DNA from 2 places in the Cupriavidus metallidurans CH34 genome. Region 1 is predicted to be linked to the other one. Evidence: predicted binding sites of a transcription regulator. Region 1 holds the regulator's gene; the other holds the start of a gene.

Region 1 (10,238 bases):
CGCTGAAACTCCAGCCCATCGACAGCAGCACACCGCCCGCCATGGAGCCGGTGATGCTGCCGAAGCGGCCGATGCCGAGCATCCAGCTTACGCCAGTGGCACGCACCGGCGTGGGATAGCACTGCGGCGCGAAAGCGTTGAGCCCGGTCTGCGCGCCGCTCATGCAGAAGCCGGCCAGCAGCACGTAGAGTGCGAACATCGACGACGTGACGCTGCCCGAAGCCAGCATCAGGATGAACATCGCGCCCAGCACATATGACACGCCGATCACGCGATGGGGCGCGAAGCGGTCCATGCAGTAGCCCACCACCAGCGCGCCGACGGTACCGCCGAGCTGGAACAGTGCCGTCAGGTTGGCGGCGCGATCGATCGGCAGGCCGGCGTCCTTGATCAGCGTGGGCAGCCAGCCGCTCAGCAGGTAGATCACGAGCAGCCCCATGAAGTACGTGACCCACAGCGCCAGCGTCATGCTGCGATAGCCCGACGACAACAGCGTGCGGACGGGCTGCTTGCCGGAAACCGGCGGCTCGCTGATCGTGAACACGGTGTCATCGGCCACCACGCTGCCGATCACGCGGCGCAGCGTGCGGGCGATTCGCGCCGGCGCGACATTGCGGACCACCATGAAGCGCGCCGATTCCGGAATCAGCATGATGTAGAACGGCAGGCAGATCAGCGGAATCGCGCCACCGGCGACCAGCACCGCGCGCCAGCCATGATGCGGCAGAAGCGCGGCGGCACCGAAGCCCACCAGCGCGGAGCCGAGGTTGAAGCCCGTGAACATCGTCGCCAGCAACATGCTGCGCGAACGTTCCGGCACATACTCGGAGAGCAGTGTGGTCGTGCTCGGCATGGCCGCGCCCAGACCAAGGCCGGTCAGGAAGCGCAGCAGCGACAAGGTTGCCGTGCCATCGGCGAATGCGCTCAGCAGATTGAATACGCCGAACAGCGCGATGGAACCGACCAGCAGCTTCTTGCGGCCGAAGCGGTCGGACAGCGGTCCGACCACCAGCGCGCCGATAGCCAGGCCGATCGGCGCGGCGCTCATCACCACGCCAAAGGCGGCCTTCGAGATGCCCCATTCGCGTGTGATGTCCGGCGCGAGGAAGCCCATGATGGCCACATCCATCCCGTCCGTGGCGACGATCAGGAAACACAGCACCAGCAGCAGCCACTGGTAGCCGGACATCTTGCGTTCGTTGATATGGGCCCGAATGTCGAGCCGTTGCGTTGTCATGTTGCCGTCTCCTGGCGTGATCCGCCGTGCGGGAGTCAGCGGATTCTAGTTATCGACATGGCTAATCGCCGCGGAAGCGGCCGGCCGCGCATCCCCCATGCACGGCAACGGCAGTCTACGTTCAGCAGGGGATAGCAGTATTGCTTTGTGGCGCGGGCTGCGTTGCCATCTACTTATCGACGGCCTGTTCCATTGACCCGCTGGCGTGCCGCAGCGCGGCGATCAGCGCATCGGCGCCGGGCGAGAGACGCGCGCCCACGCGAGTGGTGATGCCGATGCTGCGCGCCGTGTCGGGCAGCGGGAGCCCCAGTTCGCGCAGCCATCCCGCGTCGATCTCGTGGCGAAGCTGATGGGCGGACAAGGCGGTCACCATGTCCCCCTGCAGCAACATGCCGCGCACCAGCGCGAGGTCTCCGGTTTCAACCAGCGGCTGTGGCAACGGCAGGCCACGTGACGCAAACACGCCGTCCAGGGCCTGGCGCGACGGCGATGCGGCGCGAGACAGCACCCACGGATACGGTTCGAGATCGGCCAGCGTCACGCGCTTTCTGGCCGCCAGCGGATGCGCGGCGCGAACGATCAGCGAGATCCGGTCCTGGAAAAGCCTCTCGGTGGCAAGCCCTTGCGAGGCCAGCGGACGTACCGCGCCAAGAATGAAATCGATCCGCCCGGCCAGCAGGCCCGCGGTCAGTTCCTCATACGGGCTTTCGAGCGTCCGGAAACGCAGATGCGGATGGCGCCGGTGCACGTCGGCAATCGCCATCGGCAACAGCAGCGTGCGGCCCAGCGGCAGCGCGCCAACCGTCACCACACCTTCCAGCACCCCCTTCAGCGCGGCGATATCGGCGCGGATATTGCGCAGTTCTGCCAGCACGCGCTCGAAGCGAACCACCCAGCGGCTGCCTGCGTCGGTGGGCACCATGCCCCGCGCCGTGCGCGCGAAGATGGGCTGGCCCAATGCATCCTCCAGCCGGGCGATTGCCTGACTGACCGCCGGCTGCGACACGCCGATCGACGCCGCCACGCTGGGCATGTGATGCACCTCGGCCAGCATCGCCGCCACTTCGAGCCGCCGTTCGTTGTGCAGCGCGTCGATACTAGCGACGGCGGCGCCCGATTGCGCCCGCATCCGTACCGCTTCCTCCCGCACCTCGCGCAAGGCGCCTTCGATATGCCGCGCGCGCTCAAGCACGATCTCGCCGGCACGTGTCAGCAGCATCCCCCTGCCCTTGCGCTCGAACAACACCACCCCGAGCGTCTCCTCGAGCGCGGCCACCGAGCGGGCAATCGCAGACGACGCCCGATGCAGCGACTCAGAGGATCGCCGTACCCCTCCGGCAGCGGCGACACCGGCAAAAACGTGAAGGTGATGCAGGCTGATGGTCTCCATGGCGTCGTCCGACCCGATGTTGTATTTGTGCTGTCGATAAGCAGATTAGAACAACTGTCCCGCGACATGGCAACCAAGGGATTCCACGGTACGCCGATACTTCGGCCACCCGATGGACAACCTGATGGACCACCGATCGGACCCCTGATCGGGTCCGACTACGCACCCGCCATGACGCCCTGCCTCGCCTCCGATCTCCGCGCGATTCCTTGCACGCTGATGCGCGGCGGCACGTCACGCGGACCGTTTTTTCTCGCGAGCGATCTGCCGGAAGACGTGCCAGCACGCGATCGCGTGCTGCTGGCGGCGATGGGCAGCCCGGACCCGCGCCAGATCGACGGCCTCGGCGGAGCCCATCCACTGACCAGCAAGGCCTGCATTGTGTCGCGCGGCACGCCGGGTCATGCCGACCTGGACTTCACGTTCGCGCAACTGCAGCCGAACGCCGACACCGTCGATACCACCCCGAATTGCGGCAACATGCTGGCGGCGGTGCTTCCCTTTGCGATCGAACGCGGACTGATTGCGCCGCAGGGCGACATCACCCGGGCACGTGTGCTGACGCGCAACACCGGGATGCTCTGCGACATCACGATCCAGACGCCCGGTGGCGTGCCACGCTTCTCGGGCAACGCGCGCATCGATGGCGTTCCCGGCGCCGCGGCTCCAATCGTGATCGATTTTCTCGACACCGCAGGCTCCGTCTGCCATGCAATGCTGCCCACCGGCAACGCCATCGACGTCTTGACGATCAACGATCCGGTGCGTGGCGGCTCACGCTTGATCGCCGCCACCTTGATCGACAACGGCATGCCGATGGTGCTGATGCGCGCGGAGGATCTCGACCGCACCGGCTACGAAAGCGTGGCCGCGCTCAATGCCGATCACGAACTCAAGCAACGCATCGAAGCCGCGCGGCTCGTCGCCGGCGAACTCATGGGGCTTGGCGACGTCTCCGACAAGAGCTATCCGAAGATGTGCCTGCTGGCCCGGCCACGCCAGGGCGGCAGCATCGCCACGCGTTGCTTCATCCCGCGCGTCTGCCACGATGCGATCGGCGTGCTGGCCGCCATCACGGTGGGCACTGCCTGCGTGTTGCCAGGCACCGTGGCAAGCGACATCGCAGTCACCAGCGTCGGGCCGCTCCACGCCATCAGCGTCGAGCACCCGACCGGCGAGTTCACCGTTGAACTGGAAACCGATCCTGCCAAGCCGGGATCGATCGTACGTAGCGCGCTGATCCGCACCGCGCGTCCCATCATGCGCGGCGAGGTACTGGTGCCGACCAGCGCATGGCCTCTGTCTGACGAACTCCCATGATCATCGATTGCCACGGGCACTTCACCACCGCCCCCAAGGCCCTGGAAGACTGGCGCCAACGCCAGATCGCCAGCCTGAACATCCCTGCGCTCGCGCCTTCCGTCAGTGAACTGCGCATCAGTGATGACGAACTACGTGACGCCATCGCCAGCAATCAGCTTCGCCTGATGCGCGAGCGTGGGATGGACCTGACGATCTTCTCGCCGCGCGCGTCGTTCATGGCGCACCACATCGGCAGCTTCGAAACCAGCGCCACGTGGGCCGCCATCTGCAACACGCTCTGCCACCGTGTCAGCGAGCTGTTCCCCGACCAGTTCGTCGGCGCCGCCATGCTGCCGCAATCGCCGGGAATCGATACCAAGAGCTGCGTCAAGGAACTCGAACGTTGCGTGCTCGAGTACGGCTTTGTTGGCGTGAACCTGAATCCAGATCCGTCTGGCGGACACTGGACATCGCCACCGCTATCCGATCCGTACTGGTATCCGATCTACGAGAAGCTCGTCGAACTCGACGTGCCGGCCATGATTCACGTCAGCACGAGCTGCAACGCGTGCTTCCACACCACTGGCGCGCACTACCTGAACGCCGACACCACCGCATTCATGCAGGTGCTGACCAGCGACCTGTTTCGGCGCTTTCCGACGCTGAAGTTCGTGATTCCGCACGGTGGCGGCGCGGTGCCCTACCACTGGGGCCGGTTCCGTGGGTTGGCGCAGGAGATGAAGCTGCCGCCGCTTGGCGAACACCTGCTCAATAACGTCTTCTTCGATACATGCGTCTATCACCAGCCTGGCATCGACCTGCTGACGCGCGTGATACCGGTCAAGAACGTGCTGTTCGCCTCGGAGATGATCGGCGCGGTACGTGGCATCGACCCCGAGACCGGCCACTACTACGACGATACGCGGCGCTACATCGATCAGGCCGCGCTCTCTGACGAGGAACGTCACCAGATTTACGAAGGCAACGCGCGGCGCGTTTACAGCCGACTTGACGCGCGACTCAAGGCACGTGGCCACTAGGCACGCGGCCGCCAGGCAGCGCCATCGAAGCCAGGCATCAACGTTGTTCCAGAAAAATATCTAACGGAGGAGAAGAAGATGAAACTGCGCCACCTGGCGCTGGCGGCCGCGCTCGGCCTGCCCGCCATCGCCAACGCCCAATCCGTGACGCTCTACGGCGTCATCGACACCGGCATCGAGTACCTCAACCACGTCGGCACCGCCAGCAACTCCGTCGTCAAGATGGCCAACCTCAGCGGCACCGTACCCTCCCGCTGGGGCCTGCGCGGCACCGAGGACCTCGGCAGCGGCATGAAGGCTAACTTCGTGCTCGAATCCGGATTCGCCCCCGACAGCGGCGTCTCCAACCAGGGCGGTCGCCTCTTCGGCCGCCAGGCATGGGTCGGCCTCTCCGGCAACTGGGGCCAGGTCAGCCTCGGCCGCCAGTACACCATGCTGTTCTGGGCCACGCTCGACTCCGACATTCTCGGCCCTAACGCCTACGGTTCCAGCTCGCTCGACAACTACCTGCCCAACGCGCGGGCCGACAACGCCATCGCCTACAAGGGCAAATTCGGCGGCTTCACCATTGGCGCTACCTACAGCTTCGGGCGCGACACCGTCAACGCTGGTCCCAGCCCCTCCGGCACCAACTGCGGCGGCGAGAACCCCGCCGACAAGACCGCCTGCCGCGAATGGTCGGCCATGCTCGGGTATGAAACCAACTGGTGGGGCATCCTGGGCGCCTATGACTCGCAGCGCGGCGGGCCCGGCGCCTTCGGCGGCCTGACCTCGAGTTCGCTCAAGGATGATCGCGCCACTCTCGGTGGCTACATGCTCGTGGACCGCGCCAAGATCGGCGCCGGCTGGATCGGGCGTCGCAACGGCGCCATCGCCACGCCGCGCAGCGACATGTTCTACGCCGGTGTCGCCTACGACATCACTCCTGCGGTGACGCTCTCCGGCGAGGCGTTCTACCTCAAGTACCACAACAGCGCCGACAAGGCGTGGCTGGGCGCGTTACGTGCCAGCTACGCCTTCTCCAAGCGCACGTCCGTCTACACCACGCTTGGCTATATCGACAACGGCGGCAAGCTGGCGCTGTCCGTGGACAGCGCTTCCACCGGCGCATCGCCCGCGCCTGGCGGCTCGCAGTTCGGCGCCATGCTTGGCATGAAGCACGTCTTCTGACGGCACTTCATTCGTCGGCTTGAGACTGGGCTCCACCTGCCCGCTTCTGGTCATGACTGGCTGGGAGCGGGCTTTTTTTGCGACTGCAGTCCTGTGCCGAGCGGCCCGTAGTGCCAGTGACGTGCAGATAGGTGCAGATTGAACCCGTCCACGGGCCGTTTCATTGCCGCGCCGGGCCCGGCGCGCTATCGGTAGCTCACCGTCACCTCGTTACTGCGGCCTTGCAGGGTGGGAGACAGCCCCCCACGGCCAGCAACCCGGTAGGCAAACACGAACCCGCCGGTCGCATCGTCGCCCGCGAACGCATCGGTCTTCCCCTGCGCGCCAGACAGCAGCACGCAGCGTCGCGCGTTACACAGGTATGCTTCCAGATCGATAGGCGGGGTACTGGCGAAGCTGTAGCGCCAGCGTACCGATGTAACGATGCCACTTGCCTGAGGCATCGTGCCGGGGGGCAGCACCGGCGACGACATCGTGCGCTGGCCGCGACTGGCAATCAGCGGTCCCTGCGCGGAGCTGGTCCAGGCATAACGCGACCCACTGAGCTCGTAGGTGGCGCGCACGTATGTCTGCGCGTCGACCCATGTGGGGGCCAGACAAAGACACAACGCGAATGCCAGAAGATGACGCATCACAACATGCCGCGAAGCTGGTTGCGCAGCCGCGTAATGGCCTGGCTACGGATCTGGCAGACGCGCGATTCGGTCACTTCCAGCACGGCCCCGATCTCACGCAGGTTCAACTCCTGGTCGTAGCAAAGCGAGAGCACCAGCTTCTCGCGCTCGGGCAGCTTCTCGATGGCGCGGATCAGCGCGTCACGCATTCCCGATTCCATCAGCACCGTGAGCGGATTCGCTTCGTCGGTCACCCCAAGGTGCCGATCCAGGAAGTCTTCTTCCCCGGAACGTTCGAAGTCCTCATAGTGCAGCAACTGGCAGCCATGGACTTCGTTGAGCAGTTCCTGATACTCCTCCAGCCCCATTTCGAGTTCCTTCGCCACTTCGGAGTCGATGGGGCTCCGGCCGAGTTTCTGCTCGAGCTGGCGCTGCGTGCGTTCGATCTTGCGTGTGAACTGGCGCAGACTGCGCGATTGCCAATCGTTGGCGCGCACCTCGTCGAGCATAGCGCCGCGAATGCGCTGGCTCGCATAGGTCTCGAATCGCGCGCCATGGTTGTCCTCGTAGCGCTTGGCGGCGTCGAGCAGGCCGATCATGCCGGCCTGGATCAGGTCGTCGATCTGCACGCTGGCCGGCAGCTTCGCCGCCAGCTGCAACGCGATGCGTCGCACCAGCGGCGCGTGCGACTTGACCACGTCTGCCTGTTCGAGCTTTCCCTGAATCGTGTACATGGTGGAACTCTCGGTAAATGCTTTCTATCGGTGCCAGCGCCGCGCAAGCATGGCCGCGGCTGACTGTCTGGCTCGGTGTCCGGTCTTGTCGACTTCTTGTTCTGGCTTCATGCGGGAACGGCCACAGCCGCTCCCTGGGGCGTTGTATCGTGTCGCAACGGCCATGCGCCGATACCGCTGGCGATGTGGCGCAGCGCGCTGGTGGATGCCGCTGCGGGATATGCCTCCACCACGCAACGGCTAAGCTGGAATGCGCGGGCCACCAGCGGGTCGATCGGCAGGTATCCGGTCAGACCAGCCTCGACGCCGAGGTACTGGCTCGCGGTACGTGCAAGATTGCGCGCCAGCGCGGCAACGGTCGCTTCGGTGGCCGCCATATTGACGACCAGATGGAAGCGGCGGCATGCGTACTCGTGATGCAGACGCTTGATGCGCGCGTAGGCCGCGGTAATCGACGTTACCTCCGGGCGCATGACAATCACCACGTTGTGGGCGGTTGCCGCCAGAGGCGACAGCGCGCCGGTCGCATCCGTGCGCGCGTCGATCAGCACCGACCGCATGTCGGGAATCAGATCGGATAGCGCGCGGTCCATGTTCCCGGCATCGACTGGGATGTCACCTGCCGGCAGTACCGCGATGCCACTGGCGGGACGCGTGCCAATCGCGGCGGCCGCAGACACTCGGCTGGCCAGCACATCGGCGAGCGTTGCCACAGGCGCGGCGCCCGACAGACGCGTGGCACGCACGCCATGGCGATCCTCGTCGACGAGCAGCACGCGTTCGCCCTGCATGGCCAACGCATTGGCCAGACCCAGTGTCACCGTGGTGGCGCCCGCCCCCGCATCGGCGGCAACCACCGCGATGCGCCGGGTGACGCGCGGCGCCAGCAGACGGCGCAGGCTTTCTGCCTGATCGGAACCCATGACGTTCAAGGCTTATTCCCCCGCGACTGCCAACTGCGGCAGTCCGACTGTCGCCTGCATTGCCACGTCGGCAGTGATATCACCGACGAGCGCAGGCGAGGCGGCACGTCCGGGATAGTTCTCCAGCACATCCAGTAGCGCCAGCAGGCGACCCATGCCCTCGTTGAGCACGGAGCCTGGCACCGGCACATTCGCACGCGTCGCGGCACGGCCGGCCAGGCGTGACAGGAACGCCGGTGCGGTTGCGGTGGGGGTGTGCTGCAGGCGCAGCGTGGTCAGCCCGAGCTGGAGCGACACCAGGCTGGTCCCCTGACTGTCCGACGCATCGCCGTCCTGCGCGAAGTGTTCGGCGGCATGACGCAGCGTGCGGAACTGCTCGTCCGCGGCGTTCGCCCATTGCATCCAGCGAGCGACCTGCGCGGCGTCATCGGTCAGCGCCGCGTCGCACAGCACGTACTCGACCGCCAGCGTTTCGCCGGTATCACGATCCGCCATGCGGGAGACAACGAGGCACGCTTCGGTGCCGGTCTCGGCCGTGTTATCGCGAGCGCGTCCAACCGCACGAACCGTCCCTTCCGGAATCCGCACGGCACAGTGACCAACCCAGTGCACAGCGTCGCGGTCGCGCCAGGTCGTGTCGCCAATCGCATGAAACGTCAGCGTGTCGGCGATCGCATCGAGCTTGCTGGCCGCGCCACCAGTGATCACGCGCGCGGTTTTACGCGTACCCGCCACCCAGCGCTCACCGAGCTGATGCCAGCGCGCAATCACGGCGGCCGATGGCACCGAAGCATTCAGGTTGACGACGGTACGTGCCGCAGAAAGCGTGGCGCGCACGGTCTCGGCTTCGGCATCGGCGTCCGCTTCTGACATCGACTGCCGCGTACGGCCAACGGGCGCGGTGGTACCGGCCAGCGGCATCCCGTCCCGATCGGCAAGCCACAGGGTGCATTGCATCAACTGCGGCGCGCGACGACCTTGCACCGGCTGGGTGAAATTCTGCGATACGGCGAGCACATAGCGCTCGCAGGCCCGGCTGGCGTCGCGGCACATCGCCATGCGTGCCTGCTGGCCCATCTGGCGCAATCCCACGGCACCGGCGCCGCGCTGTTGCCAGAGCTGGCGCGCGACATCGAAGCCGTAGCCTGCGGCGTTCAACTCTTCCACGCACGTGCCTACGGCATTAGCGCTGTCAGTCAACGAACGCAGCATGTCATCGGCGCCATTGCGCTCGGCCGGGCGCGGCGTTGCAGCGTCCGCTGCAACGGCATGGCGGCGTGCCATGTCGGCGTCATTGAACAGCGAGCCACGACGCGGCGTCATGAACGCGCGTTCCACCAGTGTGCTGGCCTGCGCGAGTTCCAGATGTTCCGGCACGCGCTGGCCAGTGGAAGCATAGAAAACCGGCAGGCGATGGCGGATCACCACATCGAGCACCGAGCCCAGATGGGTCGCTTCATCGAGCTTGCTGATGATGCACCCGTCGATGCCACCAGCGTCGCCGGCTGCGTCGTGCCGATAGGCGTGCACGACTTCATTGAGCGTATCGCCATGCGCGGCGCCGTTGAGCAGCAGCACGCGCTGCATCGGCGCCTGCACGCCAGCCAGCATCGCGATTTGGTCGGACAAGCTGCGATCGCGCTGGCTCATGCCAACGGTGTCGATGATGACCAGATGCTTGTCCTTCATCGCCGATAGCGCGAAACGCAGGTCAGCGGCGTCTTTCACCGCATGCACCGGCACGCCCAGAATGTCGCCGTAGATGCGAAGCTGCTCGTGCGCGCCGATCCGGAAGCGGTCGGTCGTCAGCAAGGCCAGGCGATCGGCG
Region 2 (10,238 bases), on a different replicon from region 1:
CCTGCCGGAACGCGGTGACCTCGGTGGTCACCGTGGTGGCGCATCCCGCCAGCCAGAGCGAGCCCAGCGCCATCAGCGCCCAAAAGGCGCCTCGTCTTCCCCACTTCGTCACTGCTTTCCCTGATGCACGCATTCCCTGATACCTCGTTCTTCCTGATTTGGTTGCATTTCCTCAGACAGGAACAGCCCTTTTGAATTCCCACGCCGCATCTGGCATCCCGCATTGCCCGAACCCCTTGGCTACAATGAGGGCTTCGAGGGCCGTCGCAATCTTCAGCACGCCGCCCGCCCCCCCCGGTCACTCCGAAGACAGGATTCCCCATGCTGCGCACCGATACGCCCGTCACCGTCTATCGCAAGGACTATACTCCGCCCGCTTTCGCCATCGACCACGTGGATCTCGTGCTCGACCTCGATCCGCAGCGTACCGTCGTCACCAGCACGCTGAAGATCCAGCGCACCGGCACGGCCGACGCGCCGCTGGTTCTGGCCGGCGAGGAGCTGGAACTGGTTGGCGTGCGCCTCGATGGCCAGCCGTTCTCCGGCGTCAAGCAGGACGGCGACTCGCTGACCCTGACTGGCCTGCCGGGAACTGGCACGCTGGAAATCACCACGGCCTGCAATCCCGCCGCCAATACCACGCTGTCCGGCCTGTACGTCTCCAACGGCAACTTCTTCACCCAGTGCGAAGCCGAGGGCTTTCGCCGCATCACGTATTTCCTGGATCGCCCGGATGTGATGACGACCTACCGCGTTACGCTGCGCGCCGATCGCGCCGCAAGCCCGGTACTGCTTTCGAACGGCAACCTGCTCTCGCAACGCGATCTGCCGGATGGCAAACACGAAGCCGTCTGGGAAGACCCGTTCCGCAAGCCGTCATACCTGTTCGCGCTCGTGGCCGGCAAGCTCGAGCGCATCGAGCAAACCATCGTTTCGGCATCGGGCAAGCAAAAGCTGCTGCAAGTCTGGGTCGAGCCGCAGGACCTGGACAAGACGCGTCACGCGATGGACTCGCTGGTTCACGCGATCCGCTGGGACGAGCAGCGCTTCGGCCTGGAACTTGACCTCGACCGTTTCATGATCGTCGCCGTGGGCGACTTCAACATGGGGGCGATGGAAAACAAGGGCCTGAACATCTTCAACACCAAGTATGTGCTGGCCAACGCCCAGACCGCGACGGATGTCGACTTCGCCAATATCGAATCGGTGGTGGCCCACGAGTACTTCCATAACTGGACCGGCAACCGCGTGACCTGCCGCGACTGGTTCCAGTTGTCGCTCAAGGAAGGCCTGACCGTGTTCCGCGACCAGGAATTCTCGGCCGACATGATGGGCTCGGAATCGGGCCGCGCGGTCAAGCGCATCGAGGATGTGCGCGTGCTGCGCCAGGTGCAGTTCCCCGAGGATGCGGGTCCGATGGCCCACCCGGTGCGCCCGGACAGCTACGAGGAAATCAACAACTTCTACACGGTCACGGTCTACGAGAAAGGCGCCGAAGTCGTGCGGATGTACCAGACTCTGCTTGGCCGTGACGGCTTCCGCAAGGGGATGGACCTGTACTTCCAGCGTCATGACGGCCAGGCGGTGACATGCGACGACTTCCGCGCGGCGATGGCTGACGCGAACGGCCGCGACCTGAAGCAGTTCGGCCTCTGGTACAGCCAGGCTGGCACGCCCGTGGTCACGGTCAAGACCGCGTGGGACGGCGCCTCCGGCACGCTGACGCTGACGTTGTCGCAGCGCTGCCCGAAGGTCGGCATCGAAACGCGCGCTGGCATGCCGGACAAGCAACCGTTCCACATCCCGTTCGCGCTCGGCCTGATCGACGCGGAAGGCAATGACCTGCCGCTGCAACGCGAAGGGGAACCCAAGGCAGGCGCGAGCACGCGCGTGCTCGATTTCACGCAGGCCGAGCAGACCTTCCGCTTCATCAACCTGCCTCGCGGTGGCAAGGCGCCATTGCCCTCGCTGCTGCGTAATTTCTCGGCACCAGTCGTTGTCGATTACGAATACAGCGATGCGGAACTGACATTTCTTCTCTCGCACGACACCGACGCATTCAACCGCTGGGAAGCCGGCCAACGCCTGGCCACGCGCGCGCTACTGCATCTGGTGGCCGACGTCCAGGCCAATCGTGAACTGAAGCTCGACCCGGCGCTGGTGTCGGCGTTCCGCAGCGTGCTCACCGATGGCGCGCTGAATCCCGCCTTCCGCGAACAGGCACTGATGCTCCCCGCGGAGGCCTATCTGGCCGAACGCATGGGCGTGGCCGACCCGACGGCGATTCACCGCGCACGTCTGTTCCTGCGCGAAGGCCTGGCGCGCACGCTCAAGGCCGAATGGCTGGCCGCATACGAGGCCAACGCGACACCGGGCGAATACAGCCCCGATGCCGACTCGATGGCCCGTCGCGCGCTGCGCAATCTCGCGCTCGGCTATCTGGCCGACAGCGGAGACGCCGACATGCAGGCACTTGCGGACCGCCACTACCAGCAGAGCGACAACATGACAGACCGCTTCGCCGCGCTGTCTGCGCTGGTCAACAGCTTCGCACCGGGCCGCGAACACGCGCTGGCCGATTTCTACGAGCGCTTCGAGGACGACGCGCTGGTCATCGACAAGTGGTTCTCGCTGCAGGGAATGCAGCGCGGCGAAGTTGGCCCGCACGCGGGCAAGCGCACCATTGATACCGTGCGCGCGCTGATGCAGCATCCGGCCTTCAATCTGCGCAACCCGAATCGCGCCCGTTCGCTGATCTTCAGCTTCTGCTCGGGCAACCCAGCGCAGTTCCACGCCGAGGACGGCTCGGGCTACGCATTCTGGGCCGACCAGGTACTGGCGCTGGATGCGATCAACCCGCAGGTGGCCGCGCGCCTGGCACGCGTCATGGACCGCTGGCAGAAGTACGAGATGCCGCTGCGCGAACGGATGCGCGCGGCGCTGGAACGCGTGGCCGCCTCGTCGACGCTGTCGCGCGATGTGCGCGAGATCGTCAGCAAGGCCCTGTCGGCCTGACCCGGAAAGTGGCATGTCCGCAGCGGCACACATGTAGAATTGCGGCCATCCAAGGAGAACCCCACCATGACACGCATCAGCCTCACCCGCTATCTGGTCGAGGAGCAGCGCAAGCACAACACGATCGAGCCGGAACTCCGGCTGCTGATCGAAGTGGTCGCGCGCGCCTGCAAGGCCATTTCCAACGCCGTCAGCAAGGGCGCCCTCGCGGGTGTGCTCGGCTCGGCCGGCACCGGCAACGTTCAGGGCGAAACGCAGCAGAAGCTCGATGTGATCGCCAATGAGGTGCTGCTCGACGCCAATGAATGGGGTGGCCATCTGGCTGCCATGGCGTCCGAGGAAATGGACTCGTTCTACGAGATCCCGAACCGCTACCCGAAGGGCGAATACCTGCTGCTGTTCGATCCGCTCGACGGCTCGTCGAACATCGACGTGAACGTGTCGATCGGCACGATCTTCTCGGTCCTGCACATGCACAAGCCCGGTCAGACCGTGACCGAGCATGACTTCATGCAGCCGGGCACCCAGCAGGTGGCAGCCGGCTATGCCGTGTATGGCCCGCAGACCACGCTGGTGCTGACCGTCGGCAATGGCGTGCACATGTTCACGCTGGACCGCGAGGCAGGCAGCTTCGTGCTAACCCAGTCCGATGTGATGATCCCGGAAGACACCAAGGAATTCGCGATCAACATGTCCAACATGCGCCACTGGGCTCCGCCCGTGCGCCGCTACATCGACGAGTGCCTGGCCGGCGACGAAGGTCCGCGCGGCAAGAACTTCAACATGCGCTGGATCGCCTCGATGGTGGCCGACGTGCACCGCATCCTGACACGCGGCGGCGTCTTCATGTATCCGTGGGACAAGCGCGAGCCCGAGAAACCGGGCAAGCTGCGCCTGATGTATGAAGCCAATCCGATGGCGTTCCTGGTCGAGCAGGCGGGCGGCGCGGCTACCAATGGCCAGCAGCGCATTCTGGACGTGGAGCCGACCAAGCTCCACCAGCGCGTATCGGTCATCCTCGGTTCGAAGAATGAAGTCGAGCGCGTCACGCGGTATCACCAGGAAGACGCCGCCAAGGCGTAACGGGTAGATCCGGTTTCGACAAGCACAGGGCGCCTCGGCGCCCTGTCTGCTTTGCTGAAGCCAACAGCCGCACGGCAATCCGTAAAAAAGCGGCAGGCTTTGCCCGTTTTTTCACCCGCGACGAGAGCGCCACTCGTGCGATGATTGCCATCGGTCGCCCACGGCCGCGGCTGGCAACACCCACCGAACAGGGACTGCCACGGCGGAACGTTGAAAAAAGTCGCACCGGGGGCTTCACAAAATAAAAAGTCGCTGATATTATTGCGGGCTCTATCCGATTCGATCGATTCGCAAGCAACAGCGCAAATCGAGACCAAGCGGTAGAACAGGTTTCGCAAGTTTAAGGTTTCGCCGGTGTAGCTCAGTTGGTAGAGCAGCGCATTCGTAATGCGAAGGTCGTAGGTTCGACTCCTATCTCCGGCACCACTTGAAAGTAGAAAGGGCAACCCTCACGGGTTGCCCTTTTTGCTTTGCAGTCGACAGATAACTTGGGCACGACGACGCCCACATAATCCGCAGCTGCCACATCCCCCGCTTGTCCCGCCTCGATCTGCTCTGAACTTCCCCAGCCTGACTGGAACGACCTGCGCGCAACAGGAATCGCGTCACCCCCAGATGATCGACGAGCGATAGGCCGCCCCCCCATCGCCGCTCAACGACACGACAGGCGTCATTGCCAACATCGGACCAAGCTCCACCTCGCATCGCGTGGTCCGATCGTCCAGAGCCATTTCCATCATCATTCCCTCCCTGCCAGTGACCATCCAACATTGGATGACGGAAATTCTAGGCGGGGGAAACGGTGAAAAGCCGGGGGGACCTGCAGAATGCGATTCGTCTCATCCCAACGGCCGCGCACTAGCTGCCCGAAGACAGTCCGCAAGCCTGCCGACTATCGATGCGATCCGAACATGGAGTCATCCATCAGAGCATTGACCGCGACATCGGGGTCTCCGAGCATACGCATGAGCACCGCTTCCATCCGTTCGATCGAGGCCGACTTCGGCAGATGCTCCTGCACACCACACGCGCGCAGCGACGACGGCACATGCATCCATATGTTGTCCGACAGCAGCAGGATGCGCGCATTAGGCAGTGCCTGGTGCAGGCGCCGCAGCAGATACCAGTTGTCGAAGGCGTCCACTGTCATGCCGTAGATGACCAGCACGTCTTCCAGACTATGCGCGAACAGCAGGATCCCCTCAGGATCAATACTCTCCACCGGGCCGATGCCTGGCATACGTTCAAGCAGGCGTTGCATACCCAGCCTGGTCAGTGGATGGCTCTCAATCACGATCGCGCCCATGGTGTGCTCCTGTGCTCCGCTGTTTGTCTGCGGAGACACATGGCGCAAACGTCGTGCCAGCGGTGGTGCGCACCGGACGACAGTACGGCGTGGCGGCAATGCGTTACCGGAGGCGGGATGGCGGGCGATCACGCCAGAGCGGCCAAGGTCGGCGACGTTACGACTCGCGTAACGTGTCACGTTCCCCGTAACGCGCTGCGTCCGTTTGGAAACAAGAACGGGAGGTGCGCCACCCGCGTCAGTTCACGGCGATGCGGTCGTCCACCACGCGTATCTGGCCGCCCGGCTTGTCTTCCATGACTTTGAGCGCCTTGTGGCCGACCTGCAGCGTCACGCCGCCGTGGATATGCCGGCCCACCGCGATCTCCGCCTGCTCGGACGGCTTCATCTGCTCGGCCAGGTGGGCGATCTCCGCGTCGAGTTCGAACAGGTCGCGATTGATCCTGTACATCGTGGCACGCGCCTTCTCGCGAATGTCCCCCGTGGCGCGTTCGGGGTGCTTGGCAAAGAACGCCACAAGTTGCTGGAGTTTGCACTGCTCCTCGACGATCTTGCCGCGCCGGACTTCCAGCTCCGCCTTCTGCTCGTCGGCAAGCGGGTTGAGTCCGACCTGCACCGTCGTGGCGGTACCCGCCGGCGCGCCCAGGGTCCCAGTGCTGACACTCTGCATCGCCCGCGTACGCCCGCCGCTGATGCTGCCTGGCGCGGTCGGCGCGCCAACCACCACCCGTTCGCCCGCGGAGACGTCGCTCTGCCGAATCCCGCTCTCCACGATTACCTCGGCCACCGCCTCGACGATCGCATTCTGGATGAAGCGCGCATGAACGGAGCCCTTGCTGCGCACGCTGGCAATCTCACTCGGGGCGCCACCGCTCGCGGTTTCTGCCTTGCCGATGATGCCGCCCTTGACGATCACATCGCCGCCGGCCTGCACGCTGGCGGCTTCGATCGTCCCCTGCACAACCACATCACCGGTGACACGTACCGACATGCCGGTGCGGATATCGCCCGACACGCGGAGCGAGCCATCGAAATTGACGTTGCCGGAATGCAGGTCGACGGCATCGACGTCGACCACCGGACTGACGATCACACCATGTGGCAACACCCGGGGCGAGCCTGCGATCACGGCGATCAACAGCAGTGGATCATTCGGATCGGTTGCCACGCCGGTCAGATCGGACGCGTAGGGCGTATCCACCACAGGGTCGGCCGGAATCGGCTTGCCAAGCACATCCATGCCGTCCTTGCCCGATCTGGCCGGCGTGCGGCGCATCAGCGCGGTACCCGGGTTGACGAGCAGGAGACTACCGAGATCGCGCAGGTCGACACGCTCGTCCTCGTTCTCCGCCAGGACAGGCCTGCGGGGCTGGACGAGGCTCTCGAAGCGTGCTGTCTCGCCCTGCAGGGGCGCCACGCCGCGCGCAATCTCGCGCCCCTCGCAGCTACCGGCCTCCAGCGCAACGCCGATCGCCGCGCTGTCGAGCAAGGCCACCACCCCCATCGAAGCCGCGGCGGCGGCAATCTCTTCGGCCGTGATTGGCCGGCCGCCTTCCGGGCTCACCAGCGTCAGCAACAGCCGCAGCTTGTCGGCCGTGATTTCGAGTTCGAATTCGCCATCCAGAACGCTGCCGATCACTGCGTCAATCTCGCGATCGGTCAGTTGGCATTGCGTCAGGAAGCCCCTCACGGCAGCGGCGTCCAGCCGCGCGCCCTGCCAGCCGTGCTCGGCCAGGCAAGCTTCCAGGGAAGCGTCCAGACTGGCGCGATCGGGCGGCAAGTGGCCCGCGTCCGGTGTAAAGCAAGCCCTGACCTGGCTCCCAGGCTGGCTGAGTTCCAGGCGCAACCCCGCGTCGGCTGTCATGTGTCCCCGCCTCTATGCTGCATGTCGCAACAGCCGGCCTGGGCCCATCGCCCGGGGACTTTCCGCAAAGACCCACCGAATCCGTCGCCAACTGTGCTTGTCGTCGATCCATGTTCAACGGCGCCGGCGGTGTGAACTTGAGCCCACAAAAGTAGGGGGTGCGCAATTTCGGTAAACTAGCGCCCTCCGATGTCCCCGCCCCAAGGCACCACCCCGATGTCCAGCACCTACGAAGTCCGTCCCGGCCAGTCAATCGAACTGCTCAAGGAACTCCACATCCTGACGCGTGACGGCAAGATGAATCAGGACAGCCGCCGCAAGCTCAAGCAGGTCTATCACCTGTACCAGTTCATCGAGCCACTGCTGCGCGAGGTAAAGGACGAAAAAGGCACGGTCTCGTTGGTGGACCACGGCGCGGGCAAGTCGTATCTCGGGTTCATCCTCTTCGATCTCTTTTTCAAGGACCTGAAGGACAGCTCACACATCTACGGCATCGAGACCCGCGAAGAACTGGTGACCAGCTCGAAGGCGCTGGCCAGCCGCCTGGGCTTCGGTGGGATGTCGTTCCTGAACCTCTCCGTGGCCGATTCGATCACGTCGCCCGCATTGCCGCAGACCATCGACGTCGTGACGGCCCTGCACGCGTGCAATACGGCCACTGACGATGCGATCCACTTCGCGCTGGCCAAGCAGGCGCGGCACATCGTGCTGGTGCCCTGCTGCCAGGCCGAGGTCGCGAGCGTGCTGCGCAAGCACAAAGGCAAGTTGCTGGCCGGCAATCCGCTGACGGAAATCTGGCGCCACCCACTGCACACGCGAGAGTTCGGCAGCCAGGTCACCAACGTGCTGCGCTGCCTGCAGCTTGAAGCGCACGGCTACCAGGTCAGCGTGACGGAGCTGGTGGGCTGGGAACACTCGATGAAGAACGAACTGATCATCGCCCAGTACAAGGATTTGCCGCGCCGCCGTCCCGCGGAGCGCTTGCACAATGTGCTGGAATCGCTCGGCCTGGAAGAACTGAACGAGCGATTCTTCACCACGCCCTGATCCGGACCACGGCCGGAGGACGCATCGGAGACCGCGCCCGAGATCAAGTCAGAGATCGCTTTTGCCAGCCATCCATTCGAGCCAGCCTGCATGGCCGAGCCGGCGCATCGTTTCCATATTGCGCTCGTAGATGTCCTCCGCCTCCGGGAACGCTTCGGCAGCACGCGCGATGCTGTCTTCACGGAGCAGATGCAGGATCGGATATGGCGCGCGATTCGTGAAGTTCTCGATGTCGTCGGGCTCGGTGCCTTCGAACTGGTAGTGCGGATGGAAACTCGCAATCTGCAACGTACCCTCGAGCTTCAGGCTACGCAGCAGGCGATCGGCGAAATACAGGAAGTCGTTGTAGGCCAGGAAGTCGCCCAACGCGTGCGGCATGATCAGCAGAATCGTGTCGATCTGTTCCGGATCGGACGTTTCCAGCAGGCGTAGCTCGCGCTCGAGATCGTCCAGCACGTCCTCGTCGCGCGTCGCGTCGCTGATCACGTAGCGGACCTGATCCTTGACGTACACGCTCTTGGCAAACGGGCAGAGGTTCAGGCCGATCACCGCGCGCGCCAACCAGTGGCGCACGTTCTCGATGATGCCATCGTTATCGGCAGGATTCGCCGGCCTGGCCTGATCGGTCGTGTTCACGCTCATGCGTTCGCGATGCTCAAAGCCACGGCCTCGGCGACTTCGATGCCGTCGATCGCCGCCGAGTAGATTCCCCCGGCATAACCGGCACCTTCGCCGGCGGGATAGAGCCCCTTCACGTTGATGCTCTGATAGTTCTCCCGATCACGGCGAATCCGCAGCGGAGAAGACGTGCGCGTCTCCACGCCGGTCAGCACCGCATCGTGCATCGCAAACCCTGCGATCTTCTTGTCGATCTCGGGCAGCGCCTCGCGGATCGCGTCGATGACATAGTCTGGCAGCGCCGTGCTCAGGTCGGTCGGGGTCACACCCGGTTTGTACGACGGCTCCACCGAGCCGAGCGCCGTCGAGGCACGCCCGGCGATGAAGTCGCCAACCAGTTGCCCCGGCGCGCGATAGTCGCTGCCGCCCAGCGCGAACGCGCGCTCTTCCCACTTGCGCTGGAATGCGATCCCGGCCAGCGGGCCACCCGGGAAGTCCTCGTCGGGCGTGATCCCTACGACGATACCGGCATTGGCATTGCGCTCGGCGCGATAGTACTGGCTCATCCCGTTGGTCACGAGCCGGCCCGGCTCGGACGCGGCGGCCACCACGGTGCCGCCCGGGCACATGCAGAAGCTGTACACCGCGCGGCCATTGCTGGCGTGGTGAACCACCTTGTAGTCGGCAGCGCCCAGCAGCTTGTTACCGGCGAACTTGCCGAAGCGGCTGCGGTTGATCAAGCCTTGCGGATGCTCGATGCGGAAGCCCAGCGAGAACGGCTTGGCCTCCATGAAGACGCCACGCTCATGCAGCATCTCGAACGTGTCGCGCGCGCTGTGGCCCACAGCCAGGATGACGTGGTCACAAGGCAGATAGTCGCCAGTGGACAGTTTCAGCCCGCGCACCTGGCCGTTGTCAATATCGACATCGTCCACGCGCGTCTCGAAGCGGATCTCCGCGCCCAGCGACAGCATCTCCGCGCGCATCTTCTCGACCATGCTCACCAGCCGGAACGTGCCGATGTGCGGCCGCGCCTTGTACAGGATGTCCTCCGGCGCGCCGGCACGCACGAACTCGTTGAGCACCTTGCGGCCGTAGTGCTTCGGATCCTTGATCTGGCTGTAGAGCTTGCCGTCGGAGAACGTGCCCGCGCCGCCTTCGCCGAACTGCACGTTCGACTCGGGGTTCAGCACGCTCTTGCGCCAGAGTCCGAACGTGTCCTTGGTTCGCTCGCGTACTTCCTTGCCGCGCTCGAGAATGATCGGGCGGAAGCCCATCTGCGCCAGGATCAGGCCGGCAAGCAGG

The links. The regulator FliA, encoded in region 1, starts transcription of late flagellar genes. The targets are predictions, from matches to a motif close to CTAAAGTTTNNNNNNNNNNNGCCGNTA.
Region 2: a site for FliA is predicted at 7,384-7,410, ahead of RMET_RS04395 (DUF342 domain-containing protein). Genes of this name have one in related genera too.

The regions. Positions count from the first base shown of each region.
Region 1 is NC_007974.2:241,311-251,548, reverse strand. It holds gene RMET_RS19265 (MFS transporter) at 1-1,237, opposite strand, end outside; gene RMET_RS19260 (LysR family transcriptional regulator) at 1,407-2,627, opposite strand; gene RMET_RS19255 (4-oxalomesaconate tautomerase) at 2,799-3,947, shown strand; gene RMET_RS19250 (amidohydrolase family protein) at 3,944-4,969, shown strand; gene RMET_RS19245 (porin) at 5,048-6,139, shown strand; gene RMET_RS19240 (flagellar protein FlhE) at 6,325-6,771, opposite strand; gene RMET_RS19235 (RNA polymerase sigma factor FliA) at 6,771-7,487, opposite strand; gene RMET_RS19230 (MinD/ParA family ATP-binding protein) at 7,595-8,410, opposite strand; gene flhF (flagellar biosynthesis protein FlhF) at 8,423-10,238, opposite strand, start outside.
Region 2 is NC_007973.1:949,973-960,210, reverse strand. It holds gene RMET_RS04420 (DUF4136 domain-containing protein) at 1-73, opposite strand, end outside; gene pepN (aminopeptidase N) at 322-3,015, shown strand; gene RMET_RS04410 (class 1 fructose-bisphosphatase) at 3,082-4,098, shown strand; tRNA gene RMET_RS04405 (tRNA-Thr) at 4,449-4,524, shown strand; gene RMET_RS04400 (response regulator) at 4,991-5,404, opposite strand; gene RMET_RS04395 (DUF342 domain-containing protein) at 5,643-7,268, opposite strand; gene RMET_RS04390 (class I SAM-dependent methyltransferase) at 7,485-8,315, shown strand; gene RMET_RS04385 (DUF1415 domain-containing protein) at 8,364-8,957, opposite strand; gene RMET_RS04380 (NAD(P)/FAD-dependent oxidoreductase) at 8,954-10,238, opposite strand, start outside.